2 regions of the Desulfobacula phenolica genome follow, and region 2 is predicted to be linked to the other one. Evidence: riboswitches for the same ligand, from Rfam matches in the RefSeq annotation. Region 2 holds a riboswitch; the other holds the start of a gene.
The links. A riboswitch is a leader RNA that binds a small molecule or an ion and turns the genes downstream of it on or off. The one in region 2 is predicted to bind cobalamin.

Region 1 (3,544 bases), on a different contig from region 2:
AAACCTGCATTGAGCATGGCATCGGCAATAACGCCTTGGTCAAAGGGCCTCATTGGATTTTGCATGGCCCACACAAGGGTGCAGAAAACAAAAAAATCCGGTTTTGTTCCCTCATGGGTGAGGCCCTCGGACAGGTTGATGAATACCCCTTTGGGGTTAAGGGCTTCATGGATTTTTTTCATGACCTTTTCCATGTTGTTCTGGGCAAAATTCAAAGTTGAACTGGCCCATATGAGATCATAACCCTTGCCCAGAGAATCTTTGTTGAAATCCCCGGCAAGCACATCTATCCTGCTTTCCAGGCCATACTCCCGAATAAAACCTTTGGCCACTTCCACCACAGGTTTTTGATCAAAAACTGTCCCTTTCATGGTAGGGTGTTTATCCACAATGGCAATGCCGAATATTCCAGGTCCTCCACCCAGATCAAGCATCTTTTCAAAAGATGAAAACTCAGGGAGAGCAGACACTATATCCGACATCTGCTGGGCAATACCGGACCTTTCATTATTGGCCATCCAGGTTGCATTATGCCCCCATTTTTCCCCGGTATCCATCCTGTTTTCCAGGGAAGGCGGGCCGTTTAAAACCAACGTGGACAAGTCTTCAGGCATAAGGCCATACATGCTACCCTGGTGAATAAATCCTTTTCCCAGGCTGGTGGAGTATCCTTCCACTAAAAATGTTTGGGCAATCGGGGTGTTGGAATAGATCCCCCTTTTTTTTAAAAGCAAGTCGCATGCTACCAGGCCGTTTAAAAAGAGCATGGTGTTTTTAGGATGGCCGTTGATCACCCGGGCAAGCTGATCTGCTGTTTGTGGTTTTGACAAGTGGTTGAAGACCTTCAGCTTTATCCCTGTGAGTAGCAGACTTGATTGAACAGATGCATAACACATCCTATAAAGTTTTTCAGGGCTAACATTAACTTGGGGTAAACTCATGGGTGTTGCTCCTTTGTTTGATTGGATTGGTAAAAAAAATTCAGCGGGTAGCGCAGCAGACAGATTCCCATAAAAAGTGTCATAAGAGCGCATGTGCCAAGGCCGGTATATAATTTAAAATAGCCTGTAATATCACAAAGATTTCCGGTTATGGGCATAATTCCCAGGCCTGCCAGATGGGTGATACTGCACAATATGGCATAGCGGGTTGCAGAATTGTGCCCCGAACTTAAGGTCATGATCGTGTTGTAAATCAGGACCATAACAATACCGGTCATCAGTTTGTCCCATCCTGTCATAACCATGATCTGCCATATTACGGGGGATAAATTATGAGATATGAAGGCGGAAAAAAAATTAAGCCCTGCAATTCCCGTGCAGCACATTGCAAAGACCTTTCCCAGCCCCAGGCTTTTTAGAAAAAAACCGCCAAAGATAGAACCCAATATGGTCATGGGAGCCCCGACCCATATGTTTAATTTCCCCAGATCAATGCGATCAAATCCCAGGTCAATCAACAGGGGCAGGCGCAATTGGCTGCCGCCCTGACAGGAGATTGTCAGCAATGCTGAGAATATTAAAAAAATCAGGATATTGGGTTGTCTTAAAAATCTGGGTAAATTGAGAGTTAATCTATCCATTATTCCAGAAGATCCGGGCAAAAATCTGAGGGATATCTCATCATGAAATAAGACCGGGATCATCAATATCAATTGCAGCGCTGCAATCATAAGCAGTGTGGTCAGCCATCCCTGGTTCTCATAAACAATTAGGAAAACGCCTGCCCCCAGCATATAGGCTATGACATAAGCCGTCATCTGAACCGTATTGCCCCAGGGCCTCTCATGGGGTTCAAGCATATCTGTTGCATAACCGTCCACTGCAACATCTGTGGTGGCAAATATCAGATTAAGTACAAATACGCAGATCATGAACAATTTTAAGTTTTCTTCAGGTGGCAATACTGCCAGAAACAGCAGGATAATCTCTGAGATAATAAGCAAAGGAACAATCCAGCTTTTGCGCCTTCCAAGGCCAAGGTTGTAAAAACGATCAACAGCAAAAGCATAAAGGAATTTAAGTGCCCAGGGGCTGTATACCAGAGCAGTAAAGCCAATGCTGCCAAGAGATGCTCCATGGCTGCGTAAAATAATGGGTATCAGGGTCCATGAAAAACAAAGAAAAATTTTTTGTACAATATACATGAGAAACAACAGCCCCATTTTATAATGGAATGAGGCAGCAGTTTTAATTATACCTGTATTGACATCTGTCATAAATTTTATCCAAAAAAAAAACCCGTCTTTGATAATCAAAGACGGGATACCGTTGTTAATCCACGTATATTATCTAATGCTCCCCAATCCACGGAGGAACAATGATATTCAAATCATGCAGTCAGGTCTTCTGGCTTCCGGTTCTTATGATTTGCCGGGCCTTCCCGCCTTTAAAGGCAGTGACATATTTCCAGCTTTCATCCCCGGTTACAGCGGCGGGTCCGCAACGGTTTTTCACCGTTTTCCCTTAAAGCTCTTAGGCTTTTACTGCATTAATATTTGCATATGAAAAACAAATTTCATATTATGAAATGTTTAATATACCGCTTACCAAAGAGAAGTCTTTTGCAGAATGCATTTTATTTTATGAGAGCCGCACAAAAAAGATTATAAATGGGCTATAGATTCCAGACGAACTGATTTCGGGGTTTTTCCGCATTGTCTGCGAAAAGCTGTTGTGAAATTGGCCTGATTATTGTATCCAACTGAAAAGGCGATCTCTGACAGGCTCAATTCCGTGTTCAGCAGGAGAGTCCTTGCTCTGTTAAGTCGTATATTGCGCAGGGTGTTAAACACAGTATCTCCGTAAATCAGCTTGAATCCCTGGTTTAGCTTGTTACGATTGATTCCGACCTGCCGGCTCAGATCGTTGAGGCTTGGAGGAGACTCTATCCTGCTTGTTAAGATATGATATGCCTCCCTTATCTGTTCCGAATCCGGGCGGCTCAAATTTGACGGATAGTTATCCTGATATTCTCCCATTTCCATTAGCTTAAGTGCCACCAGCTCTAAAGCTTTGCTCTCGAAAAACAACCTTTGGATTTCACCCTGGTATGGACAGGCAATGATTTGTTGAAGAACAAGAGCGGTTTCCTTGTTAAAGGCGGACTGCTGATAAAAAGATTGGGTTGTGTTAAGGTCTGTAAGAATTGGAGTGAGGCATTGAGGCAGTTGCATGAACAAGTCTCTGAACGATTGAACTGAAAAATGAATTGATATCCCCAGTTTTTGTTTCCCCGGCAGCGTTTCAATAATGCCTTTGGTTTCAGGAAGATAGGCCAGCACACTGTCTCCAGGAACTCTTTCCATGACCATTCCTTTTTTATCACCTTCAGTGATGGTGCAGCGGTTCCGAAAAGACAGATTGTAGCAGAAACTGACAGGGGCATTGCCAATTTCATAAATCATTCGAAAATTCCGGGAAATTTCACGTTTAGAGATAATCAATCTTAGGCCCGGTCTGAGGCTGATATTTTCAAAAAAAGATTCTCCATTGGAATCGCTATGAGTTATGTCTATTTTTTCAAAATGATTTGGCTTGGTGGA
Region 2 (3,544 bases):
GCCCGCGGATTTACTGATAAAAAATGTACGGGTTATCAATGTTATTTCCGGTGAGATTCATACCGGGAATGTTGCTGTATGTGACGGCCGCTTTATCGGGTTTGGCGAGTATGATGCAAAAAAAATCATTGATGCCCAGGGTCTTTACATGTCACCCGGTTTTATTGACGGGCATATGCATTTTGAAAGCACCATGCTGACACTTCCTGAATTTTCACGGGCCGTGCTGCAGCGGGGAACCACTGCGGTAATAATAGATCCTCATGAAATTGCCAATGTGCTGGGGCTGGAAGGAATTCGGTATGTCCTGGACAGTATCAAACAGGTTCCTTTGGATGTGTTTGTCATGCTGCCGTCATGCGTACCGGCCACACCGCTTGAAACTTCAGGTGCCAATATCGGTCACAAGGACTTGTGCGCCCTGATACACAAGCAAGGGGTGGCCGGAATCGGTGAAATGATGAATTATCCTGCGGTCATTAATGGTGATGAAGAAGTCCATCAACGCATTGCCGCGGCCAAATGGAAAAAAATAGACGGGCATGCTCCGGGTATCAGCGCAAAAGATTTGAATGCGTATATATTTTCCAGAATTGACAGCGACCATGAATCAACATCTGCTAAAGAAGCCAAGGAAAAACTTCAAAAGGGCATGCACATTTTAATCCGGGAAGGTACTTCGGAAAGAAACCTGGAAGATTTGATCGGCATTGTAACAAAAGAAAATTCATGGCACTTTTCCTTTGCCACGGATGATAAACATCCTGATGACCTGCTGGAAGAAGGGCATATTGATCATTCACTGAGAAAATCTATCTCTTTGGGAATGGCTCCCATAACCGCTTATCAGATTGCCACCATCAACACTGCAAATCACTATGGGCTGAGGAATATAGGGGCAATAAAACCCCGCTTTTGGGCGGATTTTGTTTTGCTCTCTGATTATAAACAGGTGAAAATCGAGGCTGTATATAAAAAAGGTGTGCCTGTTTTGAAAAATCAGTCATTGATTTGCCGCCCTCTTCATAAAATCCCCAAGTTAAGGGGGACAATGAATCCTGGCGAACTGAGCCGGGCAGATTTCAAAATTCCTGCGGCAGGCAGCAAGATCCGTGTCATTGATATCCTGCAAGGTCAGATTGTAACGGATAAATTTATTGCCACTGCCAGGATTAAAAACAATTATATTGAATCAGATATCAGCCGTGATATTCTCAAAATCGTTGTCATAGAAAGACACAATGCTACGGGCCGGATAGGAAAAGCCTTTGTCAGGGGGCTTGGACTCAAGCGAGGGGCAATCGGGTCAACGGTTGCTCATGACGCCCATAATATTGTGATAGCCGGAACCAATGATGTGGATATGTTTGCAGCTTTTCAACGGATAAAAAAAATGCAGGGAGGACTGGTTGTTGTTGATAATAATCAGGTGGTCGCTGATTTGCCTTTGCCTGTTGCAGGTTTGCTGTCCAATAATAGTTTTGAGAAAACAGCTGCTGATTTGAAAATCTTAAAACAAAAGGTGAAAATATTGGGAAGTGACCACCCGTCATTGTTTATGATTTTATCATTTTTATGTCTGTCACCGGTTCCAAAGCTGAAAATAACCGACTTAGGACTTGTTGATGTTGAAAAATTTGCCGTCACGTCTTTGTTTGCAGATGATTGCATCAAATAGGCATGATAACGTCATTTGAACCATCATACAAACCCGCCGTTGTTTTTTTATTTTGACCTTGACGGAAAAAAAGAACCCTGGAGTTTTTATATGTATTTGAAAAAATTGATAAAGATATGAAGTTTTTCTTGACACCGTTGTAGAATCCATCTATTTTATCAAAGGTTTCAGGTGCTGCTTAGGTGCAGTCAAAAGGAAATCCTGTGAAAATCAGGAGCGGACCCGCCGCTGTAATCGGGGATGAACGTCACTATTGCCACTGTTCAATAAGTTGGAGTTAACGGGAAGGGGTGACGACTCAATTGATCCGGAAGTCAGAAAGCCTGCCTGAAAACCTTTGGTCGTGTTGCTTGCGAGGACTTGGGCAGATCAAGAAAATGAGGATAAAAACGGTTCCCATATCAGACAGTTTCTGATATGGGTTTTTTTGTTTATGCCCAGTTTCGTGTTATTAATATTGATAATAACCGAGGAAATGTTATGAAAAAATTTAAATTTATTGTACTGATTCTCTTTCTGGGCCTGATTTTATGTTCAACCCTCCAAGCCAAATCTACTATTGTTGCAAATTTTATCACAGCCTCGCCGGAAGCAGCTCAATCCGCCCATCTGTTTCATATGGAACAATTTGAACAGTACCGGAACGACCTTAACCAAGTAGAACAAAACTTTAGTGCCGAATTTAATAATCAGTTCGCAAATCTTTTTGTGTCTTGTATAAAAGATGCTGCAAAAGCTTCAGGTGCAGGCCTGTAGATTATGGCAAAAATTTGAGTATACCGGTTGCCATATCAAAGGGGAGAATAGGATATCTGGTGGTCCTTTTCTCCCTTTTTCTTGTTTTAATGATCCTTATTTCGCTTTCCATGGGATATATCAGGATTCCAATGGTTGATATTATCAGCATTCTTTATGGAAAATTGACCGGTCATCAAATCATGGGAAATGCCAGTGAAACCTATCTGGCTGTTCTGTTTGATGTGCGGCTTCCAAGAATATTAACCTGTACCGCTGTCGGGGCGGCACTTGCCGTATCCGGGAGTTTGTTTCAGGGCATATTGCTAAATCCCCTGGCCGATCCCTATACCCTTGGCGTATCAGCTGGAGCAGCATTTGGTGCAAGTATTGCCATATTATTAAACTTAAGTGCAGCCTTTGTTTCCGTTCCGGCTTTTGCCTTTACAGGTGCTTGTGTTACTTTGTTTGTGGTCATCTTTTTATCTTATTCATCAAAAAACCCCATGGCCGGGCTATCCTCCAACAATTTGATTTTATCCGGAATTATTGTCGCTGCAATACTTTCTGCCGGTATCAGTTTTTTAAAATTTATTGCCAATGAACAGGTCTCGGTCATTATTTTCTGGCTTATGGGAAGTTTTGCTTCCAAAACCTGGTTTGATTTTGTTGTTGTTGTAATTTTTCTGTTGATTGGTCTGTTTGTTTCAATATTTTTTGCCCGTGATCTGAACCTGGTCGCACTTGGGGCTAAATCCGCCACAAGCCTTGGTGTTGATTTGAAAAAAACGACTTTAATCTTGTTGATAACCGGTTCAATGCTGGCGGCCATCTGTGTTTCTGTTTCAGGTATTATAGGGTTTGTGGGTTTGCTGGTTCCGCATACGGTCAGGTTTATCACAGGGCCTGACAACCGGAAACTTATTCCCTTATCCATGCTGGCAGGGGCCTTTTTATTGTTACTGGCCGATACAATTACCCGGGCAGTCCTTCCCCATGAAATACCCATTGGCGTTTTGACAGCCCTGACAGGCGGTCCTGTTTTTTGCTGGATTTTTAAAAAGAACAGGTTTAAATAGGCAACGTATGAAGTTAACACTAAACGACCTGTGCTTTGCCTATGACCGTGAC

Region 1: another riboswitch for cobalamin. It lies ahead of BLT94_RS10460 (MFS transporter); the one in region 2 lies ahead of BLT94_RS15850 (hypothetical protein).

What each region holds. Positions count from the first base shown of each region.
Region 1 covers NZ_FNLL01000005.1:310,304-313,847, forward strand. The annotation lists gene BLT94_RS10455 (methyltransferase) at 1-941, opposite strand, end outside; gene BLT94_RS10460 (MFS transporter) at 938-2,218, opposite strand; cobalamin riboswitch at 2,322-2,504, opposite strand; gene BLT94_RS10465 (helix-turn-helix domain-containing protein) at 2,606-3,544, opposite strand, start outside.
Region 2 covers NZ_FNLL01000010.1:14,843-18,386, reverse strand. The annotation lists gene ade (adenine deaminase) at 1-1,678, shown strand, start outside; cobalamin riboswitch at 1,831-2,023, shown strand; gene BLT94_RS15850 (hypothetical protein) at 2,159-2,434, shown strand; gene BLT94_RS15845 (FecCD family ABC transporter permease) at 2,449-3,492, shown strand; gene BLT94_RS15840 (ABC transporter ATP-binding protein) at 3,500-3,544, shown strand, end outside.